DNA from 2 places in the Glutamicibacter sp. ZJUTW genome. Region 1 is predicted to be linked to the other one. Evidence: riboswitches for the same ligand, from Rfam matches in the RefSeq annotation. Region 1 holds a riboswitch; the other holds the start of a gene.
The links. A riboswitch is a leader RNA that binds a small molecule or an ion and turns the genes downstream of it on or off. The one in region 1 is predicted to bind glycine.

Region 1 (14,729 bases):
GCGGCCTTCGTCGCAGCCGTCGCCGTGCTGGTCATCGCCTGCCCCTGCGCCCTGGGCCTGGCCACCCCGATCGGCCTGCTGGTCGGCACCGGCCGCGGCGCCCAAATGGGCATCCTGATCCGCGGACCCCAGGTTCTGGAGGACACCCGCAAGCTGGACACCATCGTGCTGGACAAGACCGGCACCGTCACCACCGGCGTCATGGCGCACACCGGAACCCGCACCGTCGATGGCGTCGACGAGGCCACCGCACTGGCGCTGGCCGGAGCCGTGGAGCACCACTCCGAGCACCCCATCGCCCAGGCCATCGCCGCCGCGGCGTCCGCCCAGGCCCCGCTGGCCGAGGTCACCGGCTTCCATGCGGAGCCAGGCGGCGGCGTGAAGGGCACCGTAGGCACCCAGCTGGTGGTCGTCGGGCGCCCCTCATGGCTCGAATCCCAGGGCGTCATGCTGGACGGATCCGCCCGGCAGATGCTCCACGAGGCCGAGCAGGCCGGCGCGACCGCCATCCTGGTCGCGGTGGACCAGCAGTTCCAGGCAGTGATCTCTGTGGCAGACAAGATCAAGGACAGCTCCGCGAAGGCCATTGCCGAACTGCAGGAACGTGGCCTGCGCGTCGTGCTGCTGACCGGCGACAACAAGTCGGTGGCCGCCGAGGTGGCCGGGCAGGTTGGCATCAAGGAAGAAGATGTCTTCGCCGGCGTCTTCCCTGCCGACAAGGCCAAGGCGATCAGCACGCTGCAGGAGCAGGGCAAGGTCGTGGCCATGGTGGGCGACGGCGTGAACGATGCGCCGGCACTGGCCCAGGCGGACCTGGGCATCGCGATGGGCTCGGGCACCGACGTGGCCATCGAGGCAGCCGACATTACCTTGATGGGCAATGACCTGCACCAGGTGACACAGGCAATCGACCTGTCGGCCAAGACCCTGTCCACGATCAAGATGAACCTGTTCTGGGCCTTCGCCTACAACACCGCCGGCATCCCGGTGGCGGCCCTGGGCCTGCTGAACCCGATGATCGCCGGAGCCGCCATGGCCGCCAGCTCCGTGCTGGTGGTGCTGAACTCGCTGCGGCTGCGCCGTTTCGGAAAGCAATAGCAGGAACTAGGTACAACTCATGGGGCGTGCCGCGCAAGAAATTGCGCGGCACGCCCCATGCGTTCTGCAATCCCCTAGCCATTCCAACCGGACCACCTCCCGCTGGGGACGGATCACCATGCTCATCGGCCTGGCCTTTTCGCTCGCGGCCCCCGCCTATCTGGTCTTCTTCTCGGGACTGGACATCCCGCTCTCCGGCATCCTCGCAGCCTTCGGCGCACTGGCCGCGGTCTTCGGAGTCATCTGGATCGTCGAACCGCTGACCTACTTCCCGATCCTCGGCGCCTCCTCGATGTACCAGGCGTTCATGATCGGCAACATCTCCAACAAGCTGCTGCCGGCGGCGATGATCGCCCAGTCCACCATCGGGGTGAAACCGGGCACGCGCAAGGGCGAGCTGGCTTCGGTGGCGGCGATCTGCGGCGCGGCCGCAGTGCACCTGGCCTCGCTGTTCATCTTCGTCGGGCTGATGGGCACCTGGCTGGTCAGCGTCATTCCCGCCGGCCTGATCACCACCGTGCAGACCTATATCCTGCCCACCGTCATGGGTGCTGTCGTCGTGCAGGCCATCGTCAGCCAGAAGGCCCCGCGCGCGGCCATCATTGCGCTGGTGGTCTCGCTGATCGTGGTCTTCGGGCTGGTTCCGCTCTCCCCGCAGATGGGCTTGTTCTCCACCGCCATCGCGGTTATCGGCTCGGCGGTCATCGCCTGGTTCCTGCGCGACAAGCGGGCCATCACCGCGGCCCGGGAACCCGATGAGCACGGCAATCCGCCCGAGGGCCCGGTCTACTAGGACCGGATGCCGCCAACTACCCCGCCACCGCATCGACTGGAAGGCCAGAACCGGAAATGACCCGCATCCCAGCATCCTTGCAGCTCACCACCGCATCCGCGGCAGAGCTGATCAGCACCTACAAGCATCTGCATGCCCATCCCGAACTGTCCATGCAGGAGCACCGCACCGCGGATTTCCTGGCCCGCAGGCTGGGCGACGCGGGATTGGAGGTCTTCCGCTGCGGCGGCACCGGAGTGGTGGGGGTGCTGCGCAACGGGCCAGGCCCGGTGGTGGCCTTCAGGGCCGATACCGACGGGCTGCCGGTGCTCGAGGACACCGGCCTGGACTATGCCAGCGAAGCTACCGGTGTGCTGGAGGATGGCACCGAGGTGCCGGTGATGCATGCCTGCGGCCACGACTCGCACATGGCCGTGGCCCTGGCAACCGCCGAGCTGTTTGCCCGGGGAACCGATGCGTGGGCGGGCACGCTGGTCTTCATTCTGCAGCCGGGCGAGGAAACCGCTGCCGGGGCCAAGGCCATGGTGGAGGACGGATTGTGGGACAAGGCGCCCAAGCCCGAGGTGGTCTACGGCCAGCATGTCATGGGCGGGCTGGCGGGCACCGTCACCCTGATGGGTGGGGCGGCGATGTCCACCGCTGATTCCTTCCGGGTGACGGTGATGGGCCAGGGCTCGCACGGCTCGATGCCGGAGCATTCAATTGACCCGATCGTGCTGGGAGCCGCCATGGTGATGCGCTTGCAGACCGTTGTTTCCCGCCAGGTGGCCCCGCAGTCGGCAGCTGTGCTCACCATCGGCTCCTTCAATGCGGGGCTGAAGGAGAATGTGATTCCCGATCGCGCGGTCTTCACGATCAATGTGCGCACCTTCGATCCCAAGGTGCGCCGCACCGTCCTGGATTCCCTGCGCCGGATCATTGCCCACGAGGCACTGGCCTCGGGAGCACCGGAGCCGGTCATCGAGGACATCTCCAATTTCCCGCCCTTGTACAACGACCCGGAGGAAGCCGGGAAGCTCGCCGAGCAGTTCCGCGGGGAATTCGGTGCAGAGAAGGTCGTGCAAGGCACTCCGGTGATGGGCAGCGAGGATTTCGGCGCGCTGGCATCAGCGATCGGGGTGCCGAGCGTGTTCTGGTTCTTCGGCGGCAACAGCGCCGAAACCCTGGCCGCCGGGGCTCCCCCGGCCAACCACTCGCCGTTCTTCGCCCCGATCACCGATCCAACGCTGGCCACCGGTGTGCGGGCCGCCGTGCGTGCCCTGTACTCAAAGGTTGGCCAGCAGTGAACAAGGACTGCCACTTGCCCCGGGGGCCATCCTGGCGCTGGCCTTGGAGCCGACAGGGATCGGGGCCGCGACGGAGTCCACCACTTCGCATTGGCTGGTGAAGCCGTCGGCATCCATCGGGCTGGTTGCCGCGAACTGCAGGAATTTGTGCGCCTTCGGCCTTCTTAGTTCCAGTTGGGCTCCTCGTTTGGCGTACCGGGATTCCCTGGCCGGGCGGAGTCACGAGGTGGCGAAGCGACCGGCAAGCCTGCTGAATGCCACCGGGCGTGATCCATGGATCACGAAGAACGCTCGGCACTAGACGATCTCGTGCTTGGGACAACCGCCCCGCTGGTGCCCCGCCGGGCAGGCAAGCACGGCACCGCTGCCGCCTGGACGCCGCAGGGCCGTGCTTGCCTGCTTTGGCGACTACATCGGCAGATGGTTCTCGTACCAGTGCTTGGCAATATCCACGCGGCGGGCTACCCAGATGTCCTCGAACCCGGAAATGTAGTCCAGGAAGCGGCGCAGGCTGGCGATGCGGCCCGGCTTGCCCACCAAGCGGCAGTGCAATCCGATGCTCATCATCTTCGGCGAGCCTTCCTGGCCTTCGCGATACAGGGTATCGAAGGCATCCTTGAGGTAGGTGAAGAATTGGTCACCGGAGTTGAATCCCTGCGGCGTCGCGAAGCGCATGTCATTGGCATCCAGGGTGTAAGGAACGATCAGGAACGGCTTGCCTTCCTTCGTCTGGGTCCAATAAGGCAAATCGTCTGCATAGCTGTCGGCCGAATAGAGGAATCCGCCTTCTTCCATGACCAGTTCCAAGGTGTTGTCCGAAGGCTTGCCCTGGTACATGCCATAGGGTCGTTCACCGGCCGTTTCGGTGTGAACCTTCACCGCGTCATGGATGTGGCGGCGTTCCTCTTCCTTATCGAAATCCTTGTATTCCAGCCAACGGTAGCCGTGGCTGGCAATTTCCCATCCGGCCTCGTTCATGGCCTGCACGGCTTCGGGATTGCGTGCCATTGCGGCAGCCACTCCGAAGACGGTAACCGGAAGGTTCCGCTCGGTGAATTCGCGATGCAGACGCCAGAATCCGGCGCGCGAGCCGTACTCGTAGAGCGATTCCATATTCTGGTTGCGCTGTCCTGGCCACGGCGCGGCACCGACGATTTCGGAGAGCAGATGCTCGGAAGCGGGGTCTCCGTCAAGAACGCAGCTTTCGCCGCCTTCTTCGTAGTTGACCACGAATTGCACCGCAACCTTGGCACCTGCGGGCCACTGCGGGTCAATGCTCTTGCGGCCGTAGCCCACGAAGTCGCGATTGCCGTTCTTTTGCTCAGATTCGCCCATGGATGGTCCCTTCTTTGTTCACTCCGCACGCATGGCAGGCTCGGAAATACATGATGATGCAGTGCTTCTCGCGCTGCCGGAAGACCGGACTGGCCCGGACTGGAAGTTTGTATTGTGCATCCTGCCACACCCTGCCGCAGACGGTGAATTGTGAAACGTCTCCCCAACCCGAAGCACCCCGGCCTCGCCCTCTGCTGGATCGGCAGTCGCGTGCCTATGGCAGCAACACCGCCGTGGCCCCGATGCACGCACCATGGGAAAGCCCGCTATTCGTTACGAAGCAAGAAATCCTTGATTTCCGGCAGGTGATCTCTTGTTCCCGGGGATTGCGCGGTTGCTGTCGGCCCAAAATGTGAAAATACGACTTGCACCACGTTGAGGTTTCTGCGCATACTGTGATGGCAATCACCACATATGCCGCTGATGCGTGGCGGGAGAGACCCGCCCACACCATGGGCGGGCGCCGTAGGAGCAATTTCCTCCCCGGGAAACTCTCAGGCACCCGTACCGCCACGACTAGGCAAATCTGGAAAGCAGTGCGGCACGGCCGCACTCACCGAAGGAGCAAGCTTCGCCCAGTAATCGGGCCGAAGTGAAAACTCTCAGGTCGACATACAGATTGGGGAGGGACCAAGAACAGTGCCGCACCGAGCGCACCGGATTCGAGGTACTCCCCGTGGCTGGCCTGGTCCCTGCTCTTTGCGCAGCGTCCCGGGCAAGCCTGCTGGACTGCTCCGAAACGGAAGTGTTCATCGAAGCGAGACTGCGCTCCAAGCCAACCCGGCTTGGAGGCAGATCAGCTTCGGGGCGCCACGCCACACTCCTGGAAGGCAACCAGCATGAGTACCACCAGTTCTGACCCCACTCTCGAGCGCGGGCTCTCCAATCGACACATCCAGCTGATCGCCATTGGCGGCGCTATCGGCACGGGCCTGTTCATGGGCTCCGGCAAGACCATTTCGGTCGCCGGCCCGTCGGTCATCTTCGTCTACATGATCATCGGCTTCATGCTCTTCTTCGTCATGCGCGCCATGGGCGAGCTGCTGCTGAGCAACCTCGAATACAAGACTTTCGCCGATTTCGCCGGAGATCTGCTCGGTCCCTGGGCCGCCTTCTTCACCGGCTGGACCTACTGGTTCTGCTGGGTAGTCACCGGCATCGCCGATGTGGTGGCCATCGCCCACTATGTCGCCTTCTGGTGGGGCGACCTCCCGTTGTGGATCCCGGCCCTGGCATGCATCGCACTGCTGCTGGTGCTGAATCTGGCCACCGTGAAGGCCTTTGGCGAAACCGAATTCTGGTTCGCGCTGATCAAGATCGTGGCCATCGGCGCGCTGATCGTGGTCGGCCTGGTCATGATCATCACCGGTTTCCAGCACGACGGCACGACTTCCTCCTTCGCCAACCTGTGGGCGCACGGCGGCATGTTCCCCACCGGCTTCATGGGCTTCGTCGCCGGCTTCCAGATCGCCGTGTTCGCGTTCGTGGGCATCGAGCTGGTGGGCACCACCGCAGCCGAAACCAAGGACCCGGAAAAGACGCTGCCCAAGGCGATCAACTCGATTCCCGCGCGCATCCTGTTCTTCTATGTCGGCGCCCTGCTGATCCTGATGATGGTCGAGCCGTGGAACCTGTTCTCCGCCGAGAATTCCCCGTTCGTGGGCATGTTCGCCCTGGCCGGCCTGGCCGGCGCCGCGGGCATCATCAACTTCGTGGTGCTCACCTCCGCCACCTCCAGCGCCAACTCCGGCATCTACTCCACCTCGCGGATGCTGCGCGGCCTGTCCCTGGAAGGCGATGCCCCGAAGAGCTTCGCCAAGCTCTCCGGACGCAAGGTCCCGAAGAACGCGCTGATGTTCTCCTGCATGTTCCTGCTGGCCGGCGTCGCCCTGCTCTACAGCGGCGACTCGGTGATGGGCGCCTTCACCTTGGTCACCACCGTCTCGGCCCTGTGCTTCATGTTCGTGTGGACCATCATCCTGCTCAGCTACCTGGTCTTCCGGGCCCGCCGCCCGCACCTGCACGATGCCTCGAAGTTCAAGGTGCCAGGCGGAGTTCTCATGCCGTATGTGGTGCTCGGCTTCTTCGGCTTCATCATCTGGGCACTGACCACCCAGGCCGATACCTTCACCGCCCTGCTGATCACCCCGGCCTGGTTCCTGGTCCTGGGCGCCGGCTACCTGTACATCCGCCGCAACCCGCAGCACCAGGAGCTGCGCGCCGCGCACCTGGCCAAGGTGGCGCACGAACGCTACGAAGCGGCCGCCTACCGTGACGCGAAATCTTTCGCCAATCACGAGCAGGAAGCTGCCCCGCGGGCCAACGAAAACGTGCACCAGTAGCACTGCACGCACCGGCTGCGCAGCCCAGGCCCCGGCATCTTGCCGGGGCCTTTCTGCGTGCTCGCTGGGATCGCTATTGAGGCTTGCAGGATTGATGCCATCATTGGTTCAGCCAGCAAGCGCTGGCTACCTTCGAAAAGCTGCCTCAGGAGGAAAGAACCATGACATCAACGGGTCCATTGCCGCGCATCGAATCCGGCCAGGTGCCGGCGGACTTGCCCGACTGGATGCGTGATGACCGGGGGCTGCGGGCCGCCTACCGCTTCGATTCCTCCAGCACTGCCCTGCAGTTCATAGTCCAGGTGGGCTTGCGTGCCGAGCAAGACAACCGGCATCCGCATCTGGATTGGCGGATCACCACCGTGGAGCTGCGTCTGGCGCCCAACCAGCCTGAGCGGCTCTCAGCGCCCGAGATGCAATTGGCCCGCCACATCTCCATCGAAGCCAGCAAGCTCGATGCCCAGGTGATCACCGGGAATCAGTAGCCGCTTCCCCCGTTCATCTGCGCTGGCGGCGGGACACGATCGAGGAAATGATGATGCTCTGCGCCGCACCCACAGCGGCGCCGAGCGCCGTCATGGATATCCGGTCGATGAGCAGCGACGAAGGCGGTTCCGGGCTGACCAGGTGGACCATGAGCAGCGCGGAGATGGTCATGAAGACCATGCCCACCGCATAGTTGCGCAGGATCACCAGCTCGATGATGAACTGCGAGGCCAGCGCGGCGGCCAGGACCACCCAGAGCGGGGAATCGAAGGCGAAAACCACGGCAGCCAGCGCCACCCCGAGGCAGGTGCCCACGCAGCGCTGCAGCCCACGGGCCACGCGCGCATAGGCATCGATGCCGGTGACCGCAGCGATCGCGCCGAGGCTGGCCCAGTACCAGTGGCCGTCGCCGACCAGGCAGGCGATGACTGCAGCGAGCAGCACGCCCGAACCCATCTGCAGCGACTCCGGCATGGCACGGTCGCTGGGAGCCCAGTTGAATCCGGAGCCAAGGGTATGGCGCAGGTTCGCTTTGCGCAGCGAGAGGCCCAGCATCAGCAGCATGCTGAAGACCATCGTGCCGCCGCCGGCCAGCAGCACCCCGGTGAAGTTGTCCACGGTAGCCGGCAGGCTCAGGCAGGCTCCGCCGGCGAAGACCGCGAAGATTGGTCCTGGCGGCATCCAGCGTGCGGCATGCGAGACGTAGTTGGCGCCGAAGCCGATAACTGCCAGCACCAGCGCGCGCACCAGGAACGGCGCATCGATGAGCGAGAAGTAGGTGCCCAGCAGCATGGCGAGCAGCTGCACGATGCCTGCCGAGAGCTGCTGCCAGAAACGCGGCGCATAGGCATCGAAGCGGCCGAAGACCGCGCAGAAAGCGCCGAATGCGGCGTACATTGCCCAGTCCAGCCGGCCAGCACTTGCCACGAGGATCAGCGGCACGGCCAGGCTGAGCGTCGCCTTGGATGCCGGGATGAGCGACGGGCGGTGCGGGGCCACGATGACGCTTCGCCGCATGACTTCCTTCAGATGGCGTTTCACTGCTGCGCTTCCCCGTCCTGGGCGGCGACCAGCTGGAGCAAGGTGCGCAACTGGACTTGCTGTTGCGCATCCAAGGCGCCAAACACCTTGGCCTCGCTGTGCTCGGCGGCGGCCATCGCCCGGGCAGCGAACTTCCTGCCTGCGGCGGTCAGCGTAATGAGGTTGCGGCGGCGGTCTTCCGGATCGACGTTGCGTTCCAGGATGCCGCGACTGGACAGCTGGTCGAGGTAGGCCACCAGGTGGCCACGGTTCAGATTCGAGCGTGCCGCCAGGTCATTCTGCGAGATGCCGCCGAACTCCTCCAGCGCGCAGATTATGGTGAAATGATGCCTGGTCAAGGACTCGGATTCCATCAGCTCGGTCAGCTCCTGGGTGCCGATGCGTCCGGCGCGGGCAGTGAGATAGCTCAGAGAGTTCCATTGGAACTGGGGAATCTGGTGTTCAGCCATTCCCCCAAAATATCATTTCATTTCGAAACGATTTCAAAAAGAAGCGTTTTATCGATGAATCTCACATGGCAATGACGGCCATCATCGCCCACCCGTTCTGCTCAAACACCATCCAGCGGGACGGGTGGACGATTTGGCTTGGCCTCCCCGCCGTTCAGAGCCCCAGGTCTGCCACCAGGAACTTGGCTCCCATCTCGCCGATGAGGATGGCCGGGGCGTTGGTGTTGCCGGTGGTGATCTTCGGCATGATCGACGCATCAATGACGCGCAGGCCGGCCAGGCCGCGGACGCGCAGCTGCGGATCCACCACTGCCTGCGCATCGGTGCCCATGCGGCAGGTACCCACCTGGTGGTGGTAGGTCACCACGTTGTTGCGGATGTACTCCCCCAGCTGCTCATCGCTCTTCACCTCATTGCCCGGGTACACCTCCCGGGCACCCCAGTCCTGGGCCAAGGCGTCCTGCTGGACCATCGCTCGGCACTGCTTCATCGAGTACACGAACGCCTCCAGATCCCGCGGATCATCCAGGGCATTCAAATCGATGTTCACCTGATCTTCCAGTCCAGGTCCGCTCAGGGTGATTTCTCCACGGCTGTGCGGGGTCACGATTCCGGAGTGCAGGGTGAATGCAGTGCCCTCGATCGGTTCCATGCCCGGGGAGTACATTGGCACGGCGAAGAAAATCGGCTGGGTGTCCGGGCGGTCCAGGTCTGCGCGGGAGCGGGAGAACATGTGCGATTGCGAGACCGAGACCCCGGTGCGCGGGGCAGGAATGTCCCGGGTGGTGGTTTCGGCGATGACCGGGGCGAGCAGGTGGTCATGCAGGTTCTTGCCCACCTGGTCCAGCTCATGCAGCGGCTCGACACCCACGGCCTGGAGCTCGGCCGCCGGACCGATTCCGGAGCGCAGGAGGATCTGCGGGGAGCCCAAGGCGCCGGCGCTGAGCACCACCTCATCGGCGCGCAGCTCCTGCAGCTGCCCGCCCTTCTGATAGCGCACGCCCACCACGGTGCCGGATTCCAGGATCACCGAGTGCACTTCGGCGTCGGTGATGATCTCAAGACGCTCGCGCACCGGCTTGAGGTAGGCCTTCCAGGTGTTGATGCGTTCGCCGCCAACGACGTTGATCTGCTCCTTGGACACGCCGTCCAGCTGCTCACCGTTGTAGTCGGGGTTGAACTCGATGCCGGACTGCACTGCCGCGTCGATGATCGACTGCTGGATTTCATCCAGCTCGTAGTCGTTGTCCACCGGCACCAGCCCTTCGGTGCCGTGGAACTTGCTGGCGCCGCCGGAGAAGTTCTCGATATCCTTGTAGATCGGCAAGACGTTCTTCCAGGCCCACTGCTCGCCGCAGTCCTTGGCCCAGTCGTCGTAGTCCTGCGGTGCGCAGCGCACCCAGATGGTTGCGTTCAGCGCGTGCGATCCGCCGAGCACCTTGCCACGAGGCAAGTGCATCGGCTTGTTGGCGGCCCCTGCCATCGGGACCGTGTGATAATCCCAGTCGTCCTTGCTATGCCACAGTTCGCCCATGCGCGAGAGGTCATGGATGGCCGGGTTGGTGTCTTCGGACCCGGCTTCGAACAAGGTCACATGCGCTCCCGCGTCCACCAGCCGGCGCGCGACGACCGCACCTGCTGAACCTGCTCCGACGACAATGACCGACTTGCTGCCCATGGAAACTCCTCCACCTTGAGGTGCTGCGAAATGTATTTACCCAGTCTGTACAGGTCAGCAGGTTTTCCATTGTCATCGTGCGCACAGCAATTGGCAACGCGTGCGCAGTATCCGCTTGGGGCCGCTTCGGCTATTTGCGGATCCGGGCCGCTCGCAATTCGTCGATGCGGACCAGGACCACTCCGCCCACGATCAGCAGGCCGCCGAACAGCTGCACCGCACCGGGCAGCTCGGCCAGCAGCAGCCAGGCCCAGAGCACCGCGAAGAGCACCTCGGTCAATGAGATGAAGCTTGCCACCTTGGATCCCAGTTCCCTCGCGGCCATCACGCCGGTGGTGTAGGAGAACACGGTGGCGATCAGGATCAGCCCGGTCAGCGCCAGCCACCACGGGGTCTCGAAGCCGGCGAAAGAGCCAGTGCCGGGAGCCCAGTGCATGGGAAGGATGCCCAGTCCTCCCACGGCCAGCATGGTCAGCGCACCGACTGCCATGCCCCCAGCAGAGAGCATGATCGGCGGCAGCGCTCCATCAACCTTGGCGCTGATGAAGAAGTAGACGGTCAGCCCGATGGCCGCGCCCAGTCCCCAGAGCACGCCAATCGGATCGATACGTGTCGTACCGGTCAGGTCGAGCACCGCTACCAGCCCAGCCAGCGACAGCAGGGTTCCGGCGATGGTCGCCACGGACGGGCGCTTCTGGTGCCTGGCCCACAGCACCAGCACAATCAGCACCGGCGCCAGATACTCCAGCAACAGGGCCACGCCCACATCCAATCGCTGCACCGCCAGGAAATAGCACAGCTGGCAGGCGCCCACCCCGAAGAGTCCGAAGAGCACAATCGATACCCAGTTGGTGCGCAGCAGCACCCACCGTCCGCGCATCGCCAGCAGCGCCGGGATGGCCAGCACCAGCGCCGCGCCCGCCATGCGGGCAGCTACCGCGGCGGTAGGGCTCCAACCGGCCTCGAAAAGCCCCTTGGCGAAGGAGCCCGACAACCCGAAGGCGGCCGAGGAGGCCAGTGCAATCCAAATGCCCTTCGATTGGCTGGGATGGCTGGTCGCAGCGTAGGTGGAAGCTGCAGGCGCACCGGGGGTAGGCAGGTCGCTCATGAGGGTCTTTCGCGCAGAATTTCATGCCCCGTTCAGGGGCAAATGGGGGTATGAGCATGACGATACGGTTAGGCTTGAGTGGCAGTCAATCCACCCACCCTCCAGGAACGAATTATGACCTTTGCCCCAGATATCGAAGCGTCGCTGAAGACCGTGGTGAATCTGCTGAATACCGAGGTGCAAATCGTGGATATGCTCTCCACCGTCGCTGATCTCGATGAGTTCCTCGACGCGGAGAACTTCGACGGCTCACGCGCGCACAACCAGGCGGAGCTGCGTTCCATCCGCCAGCTGCGTTCCCAGCTGAAGAACATCTGGATCGGCACCGAAGAAGAATCGGTGTTCCGGGTCAATGCCATCCTGCGCAACGCCAACGCCCAGCCGCAGCTGATCAAGAGCGAATCGCTGGGCTACCACCTGCACGCCACCACCAACAGCACCCCGCTCTACGACCGGATGGCGGTGGATGCCGCGATGGCGCTGGCCGAGGTGATCCGTTCCGGCGGTTTGCAGCGGCTGCGCATCTGCGCCTCCAAGGACTGCGAGGCGGCATTGCTGGATTTGTCGCGCAACCGTTCCAAGCTGTACTGCGATACCCGCAACTGTGCCAACCGCGAGCATGTGCGCGCCTACCGTGCGCGCAAGGCGTCAAAGCGCTCGGGCCAGCAGCTGCCCGACCGCTGAGCGTCCGGCCTGGATCGAGTTGGGCGATGCTCCTCGCCTTTTGCCTTGCGCGGGCCATATGATGAACACACAACCGGGACACCGGCAGTTGCAGTAGTGGAAGGGGCAGGCCATGACTCAGGAAACCCACGCTTCGGATGATTACGAGGCTCGGATCGAAGCTGCTGAGAGCGGCCCGCTGAAAGCCGCCGCCCGCTGGGTTGTAGCCCTGGCATCGGCAGCCTTGGGCGATGCCGAATACGAAGCGAATGAGCCGCAGGTTGTCGTGCATTCGCGCCAAGACGATTCGGTAGTCCTGCGCATCACGACCTCCAGCCTCGAGGAGGCTGAACGTCTGGTCGTCCAGATCCGCGAGGACCTGGAAACGTTGAGCACCGACGAGTTCAAGGCGGAGTGGGAAGGCGCCGGCGACAAGTCCTAGCCGCGCCGGTCGGCGATCAGTGCTCGACGAGAATCCCGTCGATATCCGCGTACACCATCGCGCCGGGACGGATGTTCACGTCCCCGATGCTGATGGCTTCGTCGACTGAGCCATGCGAGCGCTTGACGGTCTTGCGCGGGTTGCTGCCCAGCGCCTTGATGCCCAGCTCCAGTTCGGCCAGTGCGGCCCGGTCGCGCACGGCGCCGCTGATGATGACCCCGGCCCAGCCATTGGCTTCAGCGCTCTCTGCAATCATGTCGCCCATCAGTGCGTAGCGCAGGGACGCTCCCCCATCGACCACGAGCACCGCGCCGTTGCCCGGGAAGCTCAGGATTTCCTTGACCAGGCCATTGTCCTCATGGCACTTCACGGTGCGTGCCGGCCCGTAGAAGGACAGCCGCCCGCCAAAGTCCTGGAACTGCAAGGAGACGGACTGCAGCGCATCTCCATGCTGGTCGTAGAGGTCGGCGGTGCTGATCGGTTCCTGGTGCATGTCGCTTCCTTCGTGAGCTGCGATAGTGGTCCACCACACAGCTTAGCCCTCAGCGCACGCAACCCCAGAGCATGACAAAAGGTTTAGAGGTTCAGCTCCGCCTCATACGCCTTGGAGTCCAACGCTCCCAGACGCGAATTGCGCCGGCCATAGGCCAAATAGATCGCGGCGCCCACGGCCATCCAGATTCCGAAGACCAGCCAGGTGATCCCGGCCAGATTGAACATCAGGAACAGGCAGGCAGCGATACCCAGCATCGGAGTCACCGGATACAGCGGGACGCGGAAGGTGCGCGGGATATCGGGCTGGGTCTTGCGCAGGTAGATCACCGAGACGCCCACTAGCGAGAAGGCGAAGAGGGTGCCGATGCTGGTCGCTTCGGCCAGCTGGCCCAACGGGATCAGCGAGGCGGCAATGGCCACGACCGCGCCGGTGACGTAGGTGCCGATGACCGGGGTGCGGGTGCTCGGCGAGATCTTGGCGAAGAAGCGCGGGATCAGGCCATCGCGGCCCATGGACAGCAGGATGCGGGTTTGGCCGTACAGGGTGGTGAGCACCACCGAAACGATCGCGATCACCGAGGCCAGGGCGAAGGCCAGGACCATCCACTTCTGCCCGGTGATCTCTGAAACGATTTGCACCAGGGCGGCTTCCGAATCGGCGAACCACTCCCATTCCCGGGCGCCGATGGCCGCCACGGCAACCAGCACGTAGATGGCGGTCACCATCACCATGGCGATCATGATGGCCCGCGGCAGATCCTTCTGCGGGTTCTTGGCTTCCTCGCCAGCGGTCGAGGCGGCATCGAAGCCGATGTAGGAGAAGAAGACCATGGAGGCAGCACCGGTCACGCCCGCGGCGCCCATGGGCAGCAGCGGCGCGAAGTTGCCGGCATTGAAAGCGGTGAAGGCGACGACCACGAAGAAGACGAGGATGGCGATCTTCACGATCACCATGACGGTGTTGGCCAAGGCCGATTCACGGGCACCGCGGACCAGCAGCAAGGTGGCCAAGATGACCACAATCAGTGCCGAGAGGTTGATGATGCCGCCCTCGCCCGGGCCGGCGGCCAGTGCTTGCGGCAAGGCGAGGCCGAAAATCTCCAGGGTCTGGTTCACGTAGGACCCGGCGCCTACCGCCACCGCGGCCGCGGACACCGCGTATTCCAGAACCAGGCACCAGCCGCACACCCAGGCCATGCCTTCGCCCAAGGTGGCATAGGAATAGGAGTAGCTGGAGCCGGAGACCGGGACCATGCCGGCCATTTCGGCGTAGGACACCGCCGAGAGCAGCGCGGTGATGCCGGCCAGCACGAAGGCGATCCAGATCGCCGGGCCGGCGACCGGAACGGCTGATCCGAGGATCACCAGGATGCCGGTACCCAGGGTGGCGCCAACCGAGATCATGACCAGCTGGGTGACGCCCAGCGAGCGCTTGAGCGTTCCGAGTCCGGTGTTGTCCACCGCATCGTTGGCCATCGCCTGGATGGACTTGCGCCGCCGCAGCTGCGTGCCC
Region 2 (14,729 bases), 420 kb from region 1:
ACTGCTTCTGACTGCAGCGCCCGAATCAGTTCGGCTTGCACCTCAGCGTCGAGGTCCTTGAAGAGAAGCACGGCGGCCTGCTTGTCGAGCAGGCGGTAGGCCAAGGCTGCTTCGGTGGCATCCAGCGCTTCAAGGTGCTCGATAGCCTCAGCGGTATGCAGCTCCCCCAGCAGCCGTGCTGCTTGCTGGAATTCGCCGTGGTTGAGGTGGGAGCTCAAGGAGCGCGAAATAGTAGAGAAGTCTACCTTTTCTGGAGAAATCATGATGTGCGTCCAAATGGTTCATTTGTCGCAGGAATACAAGCCTGCCAGCAAATTCTCACCGCTGGAGCACCCCGTGAATACAGGGAGATAAATCAGTCAGTATTTGCGTGCAGGTTTCTGCGCCGGTGACATGTGCAGGTGTCACGAACTCATGGGACTCCCATGGCAGGATGCAGCCCTATTCGGCAGATTCGGCTATGAGCGCCCAGGTGAGTTCGTGGGCATAGATCGACTTGAACTGTCGTCCACGACGCTCACCTCCTCGAAATCGGTTTGCGCTCACGCGCATCGGGCCTTGACCAAGTTCTATCAGCAATGGCTGGGAAATGCCCGCTTTGGGGATCGATATCACGTTTAAATGGTCCAGGAGGCCTGCGGTGCAGGCCTCCTGGACTTGGTTCTCGCGGTGCTATGAAATCAGCATTCCACCACGTTCACGGCCAAGCCGCCCATGGCAGTTTCCTTGTACTTGTCGCTCATGTCCTTGCCGGTTTCGCGCATGGTGATGATGACTTCGTCCAAGGTGACGTGGTGTTCGCCGTCGCCCATCAGTGCCATCTTCGCCGCATTCACTGCCTTCGAAGCGGCAATGGCGTTGCGTTCGATGCATGGGATCTGGACCAAGCCGCCGATTGGATCGCAGGTCAGTCCCAGGTTGTGTTCCATTGCGATTTCCGCGGCGTTCTCCACCTGGGCTGGGGTGCCGCCAAGGATTTCGGCCAGGCCACCGGCGGCCATCGAGGAGGCCGAACCGACTTCGCCCTGGCAGCCAACTTCCGCTCCGGAAATCGATGCCTGTTCCTTGTACAGCACGCCGACGGCGCCTGCAGTGAGCAGGAAGCGTACGACTGCGTCGTGCTTTTCGTCCTCGTTCCAGTACTTCGCGCCTGGCGCGTAGTGGGTGGCGTAGAACAGCACTGCCGGGATGATGCCGGCGGCGCCGTTGGTGGGGGCGGTGACAACCCGTCCGCCGGAGGCGTTCTCCTCATTGACTGCCAGTGCGACGAGGTTGATCCATTCCTGCCAGTAGACCGGATCGCGGTCCTTGTCTTCCTTGCGCAGGCGTTCATGCCATTCCGGGGCGCGACGGCGGACTTTCAGGCCGCCGGGCAGCACGCCGGTGCGTTCCAGCGCGGAGTCCTTGCAGCCTTCCATCACTTCGTAGATGTGGATGAGGCCTGATCGGATTTCCTCGCGGGTGCGATAGGTTTCCTCGTTGGCCATCATGATCTCGGCAATGGACAGGCCGGTTTCCTTCACATGCTCCAGCAGTGCGGCTGCTGTCGTGAACGGGTAGGGCTGCTTGTTCAGCTTCTCCTCGAGGTTCTTCTCGATGCGGTCTTCGGCGCCTTCGCGCACGATGAAGCCTCCACCGACGGAGAAGAAGGTCTCGTTGACGATTTCATTGCCTTCGGCATCCAGGGCAATGAACTTTACCCCGTTGGTGTGGCGCGGCAGCACGGTCAGCGGGTGCTGGATCATGTCCTCGACCTTGTAGTCCAGGTCCTTGCGCTGGCCCAGCTGTTCGGCCAAGCGCAGCACGCCGGTGGCTTCCATGTCTGCCAGGCGCTCATCGACCTGTGCTGGCAGCACCGTTTCAGGTTCGAAGCCTTCGAGCCCGAGCATGATGGCGGTGAAGGTACCGTGGCCGCGGCCGGTAGCGGCCAGGGATCCATAGACGTCCACACGGATATTTTCCAGTGCGTCCAGTTGGCCTTCTCGGATTACTTGGGCAATGAATGCGTGCGCTGCACGCATTGGTCCCACGGTATGGCTGGAAGATGGTCCGATGCCAACCGAGAAAAGATCGAATACGCTAACCGCCATGCGGGTCACATCCTTAGAACTTGGGTAATCCGAGAGCTTGGGCTCCGGAACTATGAAGTGTGGTTCCAAACTCCCCCCGGGCCGCCGCAGGTATCGCGGCGGCTGGTGGAACTTTGGATGGTGAGAGACTGCGGGCCCGAAAAGCGCCTAATTCCACCTTCCGGGCCCGCATCTTCACTAGCTTGCTGCTACTCGGAAACCTTTGGCAGGTCCGGGTACAGTGGGTGGGCTTCAGCCAAGGCCAGAACACGTTCCTTCAGCTCTGGCAGTGCAGCCGTATTGCCGTCGGCACCAGCGATCAGGGTCTGTGCAATGATCTCCGCAACCTCAGCGAACGCAGCCTCGGAGAAGCCACGGGTCGCCAATGCCGGAGTACCAATGCGCAGGCCCGAGGTGACCATCGGCGGACGCGGATCAAACGGAACCGAATTACGATTCACCGTGATCTCCACCTGCGCCAAGAGGTCTTCAGCCTGCTGGCCGTCCAACTCGCTGTCACGCAGATCCACCAGCACCAGATGCACATCGGTGCCACCGGTCAGCACGCTGATGCCCTTGGCAACAACGTCTTCCCGGGTCAGGCGCTCAGCCAGGATCTTCGACCCAGCCAAGGTACGCTCCTGGCGCTCCTTGAACTCCGGCGACGCAGCAATCTTGAACGCCACCGCCTTGCCAGCAATCACATGCTCCAACGGACCACCCTGCTGGCCAGGGAACACCGCCGAATTCAGCTTCTTCGCGATCTCCGCATCATTCGACAGAATGATGCCGCCACGCGGACCAGCCAACGTCTTGTGCGTCGTGGAGGTCACCACGTGGGCATGCGGCACCGGCGACGGGTGCAGCCCGGCGGCCACCAAGCCAGCGAAGTGCGCCATGTCCACGAACAGGTACGCGCCAACCTTGTCGGCAATCTCGCGGAAACGCTTGAAATCCAGCTGGCGAGGGTACGCCGACCAGCCGGCAACAATCATCTTCGGCTGGTGCTCGACCGCAAGGCGCTCCACCTCATCCATGTCCACCTGGTAGGTTTCCTCATCCACGCCGTAAGGCACGATGTTGAACAGGCGGCCCGAGAAGTTCAGCTTCATCCCGTGGGTCAAGTGCCCACCGTGGTTCAGGTTCAACCCGAGGACGGTATCGCCCGGGCGCACCAGCGCGTGGTACACCGACGCATTAGCCTGCGCACCGGAATGCGGCTGCACGTTCGCGAACTTCGCCCCGAACAACTCCTTGAGGCGCTCAATCGCCAACGTCTCGATGACGTCGACTTCCTCGCAGCCGCCGTAGTAGCGGCGGCCCGGGTAGCCCTCGGCGTACTTGTTGGTCAGCACCGAACCCTGCGCCTGCATGATGGCCTGCGCGGTGTGGTTCTCCGAGGCGATCATTTCCAGGCCGCGCTGCTGGCGAGCCAGCTCAGCGTCAATGCGCTGCGCCACCTCCGGGTCCAGCGATGCCAGCGACTGGGTCAGCGAGCTCGAGGCAACGGTTTCAAAAGTCTGGTTGCTCATTACTCGACGTTTCCACCGTTCGCGCTTGCGTAATCTGCTGCCGAGAGCAGCGGTCCTTCTTCGGTGACCTCAACGGTGAACAGCCAGCCGGCACCGTATGGATCCTCGTTCAGGATGGCCGGGTTGTCCACGGCTTCCTGGTTGACCTCAACGATGGTGCCGGTCACTGGCGAGTACAGGTCGGAGACCGACTTGGTGGACTCGACCTCGCCGCAGGTCTCGCCTGCGGTCACGGTGTCGCCAACCTCTGGCAGGTCGACGTAGACCACGTCGCCCAGGGCGTCAGCGGCAACCTGGGTGATGCCGATCTTTGCTGGGGACGATGCATCGATCCACTCGTGCTCAGCCGAGTAGCGCAATGACGAAAGAACTTTACTCACGGTATTTCCTCTCCCAAGGGAATTAGCGGGCGCTTAGCTTAGCCCTACTGATGTTTAACGTTACTTGGCTCGGGTGTAGAACGGCAGTTCGACTACGACAAATGGCAAAGTCTTACCGCGCAGATCGACCTCCAGCTCGGTTCCGGTTGCGCTGAATTCGGCATCCACGTAGCCCAGCGCCACCGGATAGCCCAGCGTTGGCGATGGCTGGCCGGAGGTGATTTCGCCAATGGCGGTGCCGTCCTTGACGATGGAGTAGCCTCCGCGGCCGGCGCGCTTGCCCAGGCCCTTGAGGCCCACGAGCTTGCGTGGCGGGGTGGTGCCGCGCAGCGCTTCAAGTGCCTCGCGGCCCACGAAGTTCTCTTCCTTTTTGAAGGAAACCACCGGGCCGAAGCCCGCGTCGAACGGGTTGCGTTCCAGGGACAGCTCGTTGCCGTACAGCGGCATGCCGGCTTCCAGGCGCAGCGAGTCGCGGGCGGCCAGGCCGCAAGGAACCAGCTCGTGGTCCTTGCCGGCTTCAACGGTCTTCTCCCAGAGGGCTGACGCATCCTCGTTCTCGATGATCAGCTCGAAGCCGTCCTCGCCGGTGTAGCCGGTGCGGGCCAGCAGCACGTCGATACCGCCGAGCACCAGCTTCACAGCCGCGTAATACTTCAGCTCTGCGACGGCCTGGGCGGTTGCCTCGTCGGCGGCCAGCTTGCTCACGATCGCCTCGGCGTTCGGGCCCTGGACCGCGATCAGCGACTGGCGGCCCGATGCGTCATCTACGACTACATCGAAATCAGCGGCGCGGGCTGCCAGCTCGGCGGCGACCACCGGGGCATTGCCGGCGTTCGGCACGACGAGGAACTTCTCCTCTTCCAGGCGGTAGACGATCAGGTCGTCGATGATCTTGCCCTCGGCGTTCAGGATCAGCGAGTACTTCGCCTTGCCGACCTTCATGATGCTCAGGTTGCCTGCCAGCGCGGTGTTCAGCGCGACGCCGGCCTCCGGTCCGGTGAGGTAGACCTCGCCCATGTGGGACAGGTCGAACAGGCCGGCGGTGGAGCGCACGGCCTTGTGCTCTGCCAGTTCCGAGCCGTACTTCAGCGGCATGTCCCAGCCGCCGAAGTCGGTGAAGTTCGCGCCCAAAGCTTCATGCTGGGCGTGCAGTGCGGTGCGCTTGAGTGCTTGGGTAGTCTCAGTCATCTCTAACTCTTCCTTAGTCTTCGAAGGCTTCAGGAGCCGGGCAGGAGCAGATCAGGTTGCGGTCGCCGCCGGCGCCGTCGATGCGGCCCACGGTTGGGAAGTACTTGTCGAACTTCAGGCTGGCTACCGGGAAGGCTGCCTGCTCCACCGAGTACTTGCGGTCCCAGTTGCTGTTGACCACTGCCGAGACCGTGTGCGGAGCGTTGCGCAGCGGGGATTCCTCGATGCTGTACGCACCGGAGAGCACCTCGTCCATTTCCTGGCGGATGGTGATCATGGCTTCGATGAAGCGCTCGATCTCGGCCAGGTCCTCGGACTCGGTCGGCTCCACCATCAGGGTGCCGGCGACCGGGAAGGACAGGGTTGGCGCGTGGAAGCCGAAGTCGATCAGGCGCTTGGCCACGTCCTCGGCGGTGACCCCGGTCTTGGCGGTCAGTTCGCGCAGGTCCAGGATGCATTCGTGGGCGATCAGGTCCTGGTTGCCGGTGAACAGGATCGGGAAGTGCTCGCCCAGGCGCTTGGCGATGTAGTTCGCGTTCAGGATCGCGTGCTTGGTGGCTTCGGTCAGTCCGTCGCCGCCCATCATCGCGATGTAGGCCCAGGAGATCGGCAGCACGCCGGCCGAGCCGAAGGCGGTTGCCACGACCGGCACGCCGTCGCGCTCCGAGTAGGTGCCCGAGGCGTCGCCTGGCAGGAACGGCAGCAGGTGCTCGCCCACGCCGATCGGGCCAACGCCCGGACCGCCGCCGCCGTGCGGGATGCAGAAGGTCTTGTGCAGGTTCAGGTGCGACACGTCGCCGCCGAACTTGCCCGGCTGGGCCAGGCCCACCATGGCGTTCATGTTCGCGCCGTCGATGTACACCTGGCCGCCGGCGGCGTGGACCTTGTCGCAGACCTCGCGCACGTCGGCGTCGTAGACACCGTGCGTGGATGGGTAGGTGATCATGATGGCGGCAAGGACGCCCTTGTTGGCCTCGATCTTGGCATCCAGGTCATTGGCGTCGATGGTGCCATCGGCCGCGGTCTTCACGACGACCACGCGCATGCCTGCCAGCACCGCCGAAGCGGCATTGGTGCCGTGTGCCGATGCAGGGATCAGGCACAGGTCGCGCTGGCTTTCGCCGCGCGAACGGTGGTAGTCCGAGATGGCCAGAAGGCCGGCGTACTCGCCCTGCGAGCCGGCGTTCGGCTGGATGGAGACGCCTGCGTAGCCGGTGATGGCGGTCAGGCGGCCTTCCAGGTCGGTGATCAGCTCGCGCCAGCCGGCGGTCTGCGCGGCAGGTGCGTAGGGGTGGATGGACGCGAATTCAGGCCAGGTGATGGATTCCATCTCGGCGGCCGAGTTCAGCTTCATGGTGCACGAGCCCAGCGGGATCATGGTGCGGTCCAGCGCCAGGTCGCGATCCGAGAGGCGGCGCAGGTAGCGCATCATCTGGGTCTCGGAGGAGATCGAGTTGAAGATCGGGTGGGTCATGAAGTCGCTGGTGCGCACCATGGCCTCGGGCAGCTCGAAGCCTTCCGGAGCCGAGAGCTGCACGCCGAAGACCTCAAGCAGGGTCTTGACCACTGCGGAGGTGGTGGTTTCGTCGGTGGAGATGCCCACCTGGGTTTCGCCCACCTTGCGCAGGTTGATGCCTGCCTCGACGGCCTTGGAAATGATGGCATCGGCGTTCTCGACGTTCACCACAACGGTGTCGAAGAAGGTATCCGAGGCCAGGGTGAAGCCGCCTGCGACCAGCGAGCTGGCGATCACGCGGGCGTGGTTGTTGGCACGGGTTGCGATCTGCTTCAGCCCGGCCGGGCCGTGGTAGACGGCGTACATCGATGCGCAGATGGCCAGCAGGGCCTGCGCGGTGCAGATGTTGGAAGTGGCCTTCTCGCGGCGGATGTGCTGCTCGCGGGTCTGCAGCGCCAGGCGGTAGGCGGGAACGCCAGCGTCATCGGCCGAGACGCCCACCAGGCGGCCTGGCATCGAGCGGGTCAGGCCATCGGCAACAGCCATGTAGGCTGCGTGCGGTCCGCCGAAGAACAGCGGCACGCCGAAGCGCTGGGTGTTGCCCACGGCGATGTCGGCGCCCTGCTCGCCCGGAGGGGTGATCATGGTCAGCGACAGCAGGTCGGCGATCACGGTCACCATGGCGCCGGCTTCCTTGGCGGCGGCGATGATCGAGGCGTGGTCGGCGATCGAGCCGTCATTGCCCGGCTGCTGCAGCACGATGCCGGAAATGTCGCCCTCGGGCAGGCCTGCGGAGAGGTCGGCGACCTCGATCTCGAAGCCCAGCGCGTCGGCGCGGCCCTGCACGACCTTCAAAGTCTGCGGGAAGATGTTGGAGTCCAGGACGGTCTTGCCCTTGGCCTTCTTCTTGTTGGCACGGCGCATCATCAGCACTGCTTCGGCGGCGGCCGAGGATTCGTCCAGCAGCGAAGCGTTGGCGATCGGCAGGCCGGTCAGGTCCATGACCATGGTCTGGAAGTTCAGCAGGGCTTCGAGGCGGCCCTGGGAGATTTCTGGCTGGTACGGGGTGTAGGCGGTGTACCAGGCAGGGTTTTCCACGATGTTGCGGCGGATTACGGCTGGGGTGATGGTGTCGTAGAAGCCCTGGCCGATCATCTGGGTCTTCATGACGTTCTTCGAGGCAAGCGCACGCAGGTGGGCCAAGGCTTCGGTTTCGCTCAGCGCATCAGGGATATCCAGTGCGGAGTCCTGGCGGATATCTGCCGGAACGGCGGTGTCGATCAGTGCTTCCAGGCTGTCGTAGCCCAGGCTCTGAAGCATGGTGGCAACGTCGGAAGGACGCGGGCCGATATGGCGGGAGACGAATTCAGTATTCGCTGGTGCCGAAGTCTGCGTGATGGTCATGGTGCGGGTATCTCCATGGGATCTGTCTTGGCGCATGCCAAAGGAAGGTCTTTTTACCTCCCCATCCCTGTTGCATAACCTGAGAGTTTTACGCATCCAGCAAACCAAGCCGGGTACTTGCACCTTCGGTGAACCGGAACGGGCCGGTTTCTTTCCAGAGTTGCCTCATGATGGCGGTACGGGTGCCTGAGAGTTTCCTGGGGAGGAATTGCTCCTACGGCGCCCGTCCATGGTGTGAACGGGACTCTCCCGCCATCCGTCTATGGCGTGTGCTGCCGGCCGGAGGCCTGCAGCACACCACCATGTTACCCGCCTCGCCCCCAACGTCAAACAGGAACGGTGGCAGGAAAAGTCATAAACGCGTTCAGTTTGCGCCTGCAGTTAAACGGATGTAATCGGGATACTTCGCTGATAAGGAATCTCCCGACGAGGTGCCGGTGAGCCGTCGCTTGATCCACGGAGCCAAATGCTCCCTGGCCCAGCCCAATTCCTGCTTCAGTTTCTCGCCGCGCGAGTTCACCGCCAGCTCCGGCAGCGACGGCTGCTGGATCTTCGCAGACCAGTTCTCCTTGGTGATCTGCCCGGCGCCGAGCACGTCCAGGACCTTGGAGGCCATCAGCGTGTGGCCCAGCTCGTTCATGTGCAGCCGGTCCGGCGCCCAGTAGCGCAGGTCAGAGAATTCGCGCCATCGCCAGTAGTCGGCGATCAGCGCACCGTATTCGTCCGCGATTTCGCGGACCTTCTCGTTGTAGATGGCAGTGCGCGGACGGGTCTTGGAGAACAGCGGCGAGTCCACGGTGTCGAAACCGGTGAACAGCAGCACCGTGCTTCCGGCTTCGGAAAAGCGGCGCACCATGCCGGCATAGCCGCGCATCAGCGCATCCAGGTCGGCCTTGGGCCGCAGGATGTCGTTGCCGCCGGCGTAGATGGAGACCAGATCCGGGGCCAACGCAAGGGCCTGGTCCAGCTGCTGGTTGATCACCTGGCCGATCTTCTTGCCGCGCACGGCCAGATTGGCGTATTCCCATTCCCCTTCGGCGCAGAGCACCTCGGCCACCCGGTCCGCCCAGCCGCGCACCTGGTTAGGGCGGACCGGATCCGCGTCGCCAACGCCTTCGGTGAACGAGTCACCCAGTGCCACAAACTTCTTCACTTCGCTCCTGCTTCGTTCCTTGCCCGGTGGGGCGGCTATGCGTTGTTGCCGGCAGCCTGGGCCGCCATGTTCTTCTGCATGATCAGCTGGCGCGCCAGCTGGCTGAGCTTCACCCCGGTGGAGGTCTCCTTGAGACCTTCATTGCGCGAGGGGATGAATCCGAAGCCCAGCTGGTGGGCCGGATCGGCGAAGGCCAGCGAGGAGTTCGCACCGTCATGGCCGTAGGCGAAAATCGAGCCGTAATTGTTGCGCGCGGTGGCCTTCATGAATCCCAGGGCGAAGGCCTGCAGCAGTCCATTGGTCCGGTCATGGCCGTAGACCAGTTCGGTGGATACCTGGGACCAGGTGTCGGCGGAAAGGAAACCACGCGTGGTTCCCAGTGCCGGAACTGCACCGAAGGAGGCGGCATAGATGGCGGCCAGGCCCTGGGCGTTGGCCACCGCTCCCATGGATGCCGGGCCCAGTTCGCGCACCTGCGGCGCATTGGCCAGTTCGTGCCAGTTGTAGACCGGGCCAGTTTCCAGCGCGAACCCGGAGGCCGAATTCACCGCCAGTCCGGCCGGGGAAAACGGGTCGAAGAATTCGGTGGCAGCTTCGGCTGCTGGCAGCACATCGCGGTAGCGCGATTCCAGCGCTGGGTCCTGGCCGATGTAGGCCTCGGCGCCCAGCGGCTTGCGGATGCGCCCCTCGAAGACCTCCTTGAGCTCCTTGCCGGTGACCCGGCGGACCAGTTCTTCCATGAGCACGCCCATGGTGATCGCGTGGTAGCCGACGATATTCTGCCCCAGCGGCCAGACACTGGGCATGGAAGCGAGCACCTTGGCGTACTCGGCGGAGTCAAGGAGGATCTTGCTGGGCACGCCCCCGGGAACGCCCAGCACGCCGGCCTGGTGGCTGAGCACCTCGCCGACGGTGAGCCTGGATTTCCCGTTCTCGCCGAATTCAGGCCAGTAGGTGGCCATGGGCGCATTCGGATCAATCAGGCCATCTTGCACGAGCAGTGCCACGACCAGCGCGCCCAGGCCCTTGGTACAGGAGAAAACACAGGTCAACGCGTCGCCCGAGAGGTGCTCTCCGACGGTGTGGCTGAGCACCAGTTCTCCGCGGTGGTATACGGCCAGCTGCGCCGAGTAGCCTTCTTCCTCAGCGGCACGCGCTTCCAAAGCCTGGGCCAGGGGCGCGAAATCCTCAGTGATCACCGATTGCATCTAAATCCTTAAAGTGCTTGTTCCTCAACAACCAACCCTAACCGCAGTGCTCCCATTTCCCGAAGGTTCCACATGCTGTCCACCACCCAGCATATAGGTAGGTCAGCTCACACCTTTGAAGCGATTAAGCCACTCGCCGACGTAATAATGCCGTTCGTCTCGCGATTCTGCGAGCCAGCTCAGAGCCCGGTTTGCCCACTTCATGCGCTGACCCTAAAGTTGTAACGTTTGCCTACAAATTTGAAGGAGATGATCTCGATCGCATGACTGTGAACAGTGACACGGCCGTTACCGACGGCAAAGAAACAGAACTCCACCGGGTGATTGGCCCGAAGCTGCTGCTATTCCTCATCATGGGCGATATCATCGGCGCCGGCATTTTCGCCATTACCGGCAAGGTTGCCGGCCAGGTGGGTGGAGCCGCGTGGCTGCCGTTCCTGATCGCCTTCGCGATCGCGACCCTCACCGCCTTCAGCTACCTCGAACTGGTCACCAAGTACCCGCACGCAGCAGGTGCCGCCCTGTACATCCACAAGGCGTTCGGCATCCACTTCGTGACCTTCCTGGTGGCCTTCACCGTTGCCTGCTCCGGCATTACCAGCGCCGCCACCTCGGCCACCCTGGTCGGGCGGAACCTGCTGATTGGCATCGGCCAGTTCGTCGAGGGCGTTCCCAACACGCCTGAAGCGGGCATGTGGGCGGCTATTGCGGTGATCGTCATCCTCGCGATCATCAACTTCCGCGGCGTCGGCGAGAGCGTGAAGTTCAACCTCTTCCTGACCGTCGTGTCGCTGGCGATCATGGCCGCGATCATCGGCATCGGCTTCGCCGTGATCGCTTCGGGCCACGGAGACATCTCCCGCCTGGTGGTCTTCGAGACCCCGACCGACCGCAGCGTCTTCGCCGCCATGACCATGGGCACCGCCATTGCATTCTTCGCCATGGTGGGCTTCGAGGACTCGGTGAACCTGGTGGAGGAAACCAAGAACCCGAAGAAGGACTTCCCGAAGATCATGCTCATCGGCCTGGGCATCTGCGCCGTGATCTACATGCTGGTGGCCGTCACCGTCATCATGGTGATCCCCACCGGTGACCTGCTGAATCCGAAGAACCCGGATGCCGGCATCCTGCTGGATGTGGTGCGCATTGGCCTGCCGAATCTGCCGGTGGACGCGATCTTCCCGTTCCTGACCGTCTTCGCGGTGGTCAACACGGCGCTGATGAACATGCTGATGGCCAGCCGGCTGCTCTACGGCATGGCCCGCCAGGGCGTGCTTCCGCAGTTCCTGGGCAAGGTGCACTCGACCCGGCGCTCCCCATGGGTTGCGATCCTGTTCAGCACCGCGCTGGCCATCGCACTGGTTGCCTACGTGAACCTGGATACCGGCAGCAGCATCGTCGGCTCGCTGGGCGGCACCACCGCACTGCTGCTGCTGTGCGTATTCGCCGTCGTGAACGTCGCCCTGCTGGTGCTGCGCCGCGACAAGCCGGAGCCCGGCGCGTTCCGCGCGCCAACGATCATCCCGATCCTCGGCGTGGTCTTCTGCCTGTTCCTTGCCGGCCCTTGGGCTCGTTCCCGCGAGGACTGGGTACAGTACGAGATTGCCGGCCTGCTGCTGGTGATCGGCATCGTGCTGTGGGCAGTCACCTGGCTGATCAACCGGATCAATTACAAGAAGGGCGTCATTGAAACCCGCCCGGGCCAGTACTGATCCCTAGCTCTTAATGCAGCGATGCCCGCCGATTGATTCGGCGGGCATTGCTGCGTTAAGCGCGTTTTCTACGCCGCCTGCTCAACGGTTTCCTGGCGGAAACGAAGCTTCAGGCCGCGTTCGGTGCGTTGCCACCACGACGAGACCACGAGCACCGGGGAATCCGCGGGCTTCATGCGGTAGGCGAGCAGCACCATCTGCGCATCCACTTCGCGCGCCGCAAGCACCTGCACCGCACCGGTGCTTGGCAGTGCCACCCCGGATTCCAGCATGGATCGGACCGTGGCCACGTCCAGCAGGCCCCCATGCCGGGTCACTTCCTGATAGCCGGGGTGCAGGAAGTCGTTCAGCTCGGCGAAGCTGGCGCGGATCTGCGGGTCGAGAAAACCCTGCTCCAGCTCATAGGCGGCGGCCGCGATGTCCATGCCGGGTTCTGGCGTGGCAGCGGTTTCTTCCGCCGGTGCTGGTGCCGCCTCCGTCTCAGCCGGAGAGCCGGACGAGGCTGATCCACCGGCAGTGTAGCCGGGTCCAGCCTCTACTGCCGTGCCCTGCTGGTGCGCGGTGGCAGCCGCGCGGGCATGTCCGTCTGCTGCCTCGTTCAGCTCATGGCCGGCATGGCCCTTGACCCATTCAAAAGTGTATTTGCGCCCGGAAATGGCCTGATCCAGTTCCTTGAGGATGTCCTGGTTCAGTACCGGTTTGCCGTCGGCCTTCTTCCAGCCCTTTTTCTTCCACCCTGGCATCCATTTGCTGATGCAGTTGATCGCGTACTGCGAGTCGCACAGGATCTTCAGTTCTTCGTCTGGCAGGTGCTCGGTAGCCCGGAAGAGCTCGAGCACCGCCTGGAGCTCGCCCATGTTGTTGGTTCCGTGGTCCCAACCGCCAGCGGCCCAGTTGTCCTGGTCCACGTACCAGGCCCAACCTGCTGGTCCGGGATTCCCTAGGGCTGATCCATCCGCCGCTGCAATGATTGTCATGGTTTAATCCTGCCACGTTCACCGCACCGCGGGGTTCCAGGCATAGGGCCATGTCGCCAGCGAATTCCTGCAGAGCGGAACACAGCATCCCAGCGGATCCATGCCTAGGATTGGGTTGTGAAGAAAATTATGCCTGTACTGGCCACCCTAGCCTTGGCGCTCACCGCTTGCGGCGGCCCGTCGATCGATGAGCTGCGCGAGCAGGATCCGCAGGGCCATACCGCGTGCGTGCACTTTGGCGGGGGCATGGTTGACCCCGAGGGCATGGGCGCGACGAACATGGCGAAAGCCGCTGAGCACGGGGCGAAGGCCACGACCGGAGAAATCAGCGCTGCCGTGGCCACCGATGACGCCGGCACGCCGAAGATCACCGACTTGGCAGCATTCCAGGAGGCGTGCGAAGCCCAGGGCTTCGACTTCGAATAAAGCGCAGCGGCCCGGGATCCGCTCCATGGGATGGAGCTGCTCCTGGGCCGCCAGGCTGGTTCTTCCGGAGCCTAGGCAGGGTACAGCGGGTTGTGTCCTGCCTGGACGCGTTCCTCGGCACGGACTTCGCCCGGTGCCGTGCCGTTCAGGAACGGGCCGTGCTCTGCCAGTTCTTCCCGGTCCGGGGCTTCGAGCCAGTTCGCCAGATCCGGTCCCTTCGGAATGATCCCGGTCGGGTTGATGTCTTCGTGGACCACATAGTAGTGGGCCTTGATCTGCTCGAAGTCGATGGTGTCGCCAAAGCCTGGGGTTTGGAACAGATCCCGGGCGTACCCCCAGAGGTTGGGCATGTCGATGAGCTTGTTGCGATTGGCCTTGAAGTGGCCGTGGTAGACCGGGTCGAATCGCGCCAAGGTGGTGAACAACCGCACGTCGGCCTCGGTGATGTAATCGCCCATGAGGAAGCGGCGGGTGGATAGCCGTTCTTCGAGGTAGTCCAACGTGGTGAATAGCCTGTCGTAGGCGTCGTCGTAGGACTTCTGGTCCCCCGCGAACCCGGCACGGTAGACGCCGTTATTCACCTCGGTGAAAATCCGCTTGATCAGCGGCAGCATCTCATCGAGCTGGTCATGGGCAATGAGATCCGGTGCGCCTTCACGATGGAATTCCTTCCACTGCGTGGACATGTCCCAGGTGATTTGCGGGTAGTCGTTGGTGACAACCGCGCCGGTGGGGATATCGACAATGGCCGGAACGGTGATCCCGCGTGGATAATCGGCAAAGCGCTTGAAGTAGTTTTCCTGGACCCGCTCGGTGCCCAGCACCGGATCCTTGCCCTCCGGATCCAGGTCGAAGGTCCAGCTGCGCGCATCGTGGGTGGGACCGGGCAGTCCGATGGACAGCGCGTCTTCCAGGCCCAGCAGGCGGCGGACTATCAGGGTCCGGTTGGCCCATGGGCACGCGCGGGCGGCCACCAGACGGTAGCGGCCGGCCTCCACCGGCCAGAGCTGGGCGCCTTCGGACAGCCCTGCGTCGGGATGCCCGATCTTGCTGTGGCTGTCCTTGTGCCCATAGTGCTCGGCGCTGGCATCAGCGACGATGCGGTCCTGGATGTAGTTGGTGTCCCGGGTGAATTCTCCGCCGGTGACGTAGGAGCCCTTGGTCGAGTATTCGTCGCTCATCGCATTCCTTCCAAAGAATTTTGCGGTCCCATGCATAAACCAT

Region 2: another riboswitch for glycine. It lies ahead of gcvP (aminomethyl-transferring glycine dehydrogenase); the one in region 1 lies ahead of cycA (D-serine/D-alanine/glycine transporter).

What each region holds. Positions count from the first base shown of each region.
Region 1 is NZ_CP043624.1:3,141,020-3,155,748, forward strand. Features, by position in the region: gene F0M17_RS14770 (cation-translocating P-type ATPase) at 1-1,098, shown strand, start outside; gene F0M17_RS14775 (hypothetical protein) at 1,217-1,891, shown strand; gene F0M17_RS14780 (amidohydrolase) at 1,948-3,177, shown strand; gene puuE (allantoinase PuuE) at 3,586-4,512, opposite strand; glycine riboswitch at 4,934-5,032, shown strand; gene cycA (D-serine/D-alanine/glycine transporter) at 5,352-6,854, shown strand; gene F0M17_RS14795 (4a-hydroxytetrahydrobiopterin dehydratase) at 7,016-7,339, shown strand; gene F0M17_RS14800 (FUSC family protein) at 7,353-8,381, opposite strand; gene F0M17_RS14805 (MarR family winged helix-turn-helix transcriptional regulator) at 8,378-8,830, opposite strand; gene F0M17_RS14810 (GMC family oxidoreductase) at 8,985-10,508, opposite strand; gene F0M17_RS14815 (DMT family transporter) at 10,639-11,616, opposite strand; gene F0M17_RS14820 (CGNR zinc finger domain-containing protein) at 11,731-12,300, shown strand; gene F0M17_RS14825 (hypothetical protein) at 12,413-12,721, shown strand; gene rraA (ribonuclease E activity regulator RraA) at 12,738-13,214, opposite strand; gene F0M17_RS14835 (amino acid permease) at 13,298-14,729, opposite strand, start outside.
Region 2 is NZ_CP043624.1:2,723,409-2,738,137, forward strand. Features, by position in the region: gene mgtE (magnesium transporter) at 1-263, opposite strand, end outside; gene F0M17_RS12845 (L-serine ammonia-lyase) at 681-2,090, opposite strand; gene glyA (serine hydroxymethyltransferase) at 2,279-3,601, opposite strand; gene gcvH (glycine cleavage system protein GcvH) at 3,601-3,981, opposite strand; gene gcvT (glycine cleavage system aminomethyltransferase GcvT) at 4,042-5,169, opposite strand; gene gcvP (aminomethyl-transferring glycine dehydrogenase) at 5,183-8,029, opposite strand; glycine riboswitch at 8,194-8,291, opposite strand; gene F0M17_RS12870 (SGNH/GDSL hydrolase family protein) at 8,394-9,182, opposite strand; gene F0M17_RS12875 (serine hydrolase domain-containing protein) at 9,218-10,390, opposite strand; gene F0M17_RS12880 (APC family permease) at 10,654-12,102, shown strand; gene F0M17_RS12885 (RNase H family protein) at 12,171-13,079, opposite strand; gene F0M17_RS12890 (hypothetical protein) at 13,197-13,505, shown strand; gene F0M17_RS12895 (glutathione S-transferase C-terminal domain-containing protein) at 13,577-14,686, opposite strand.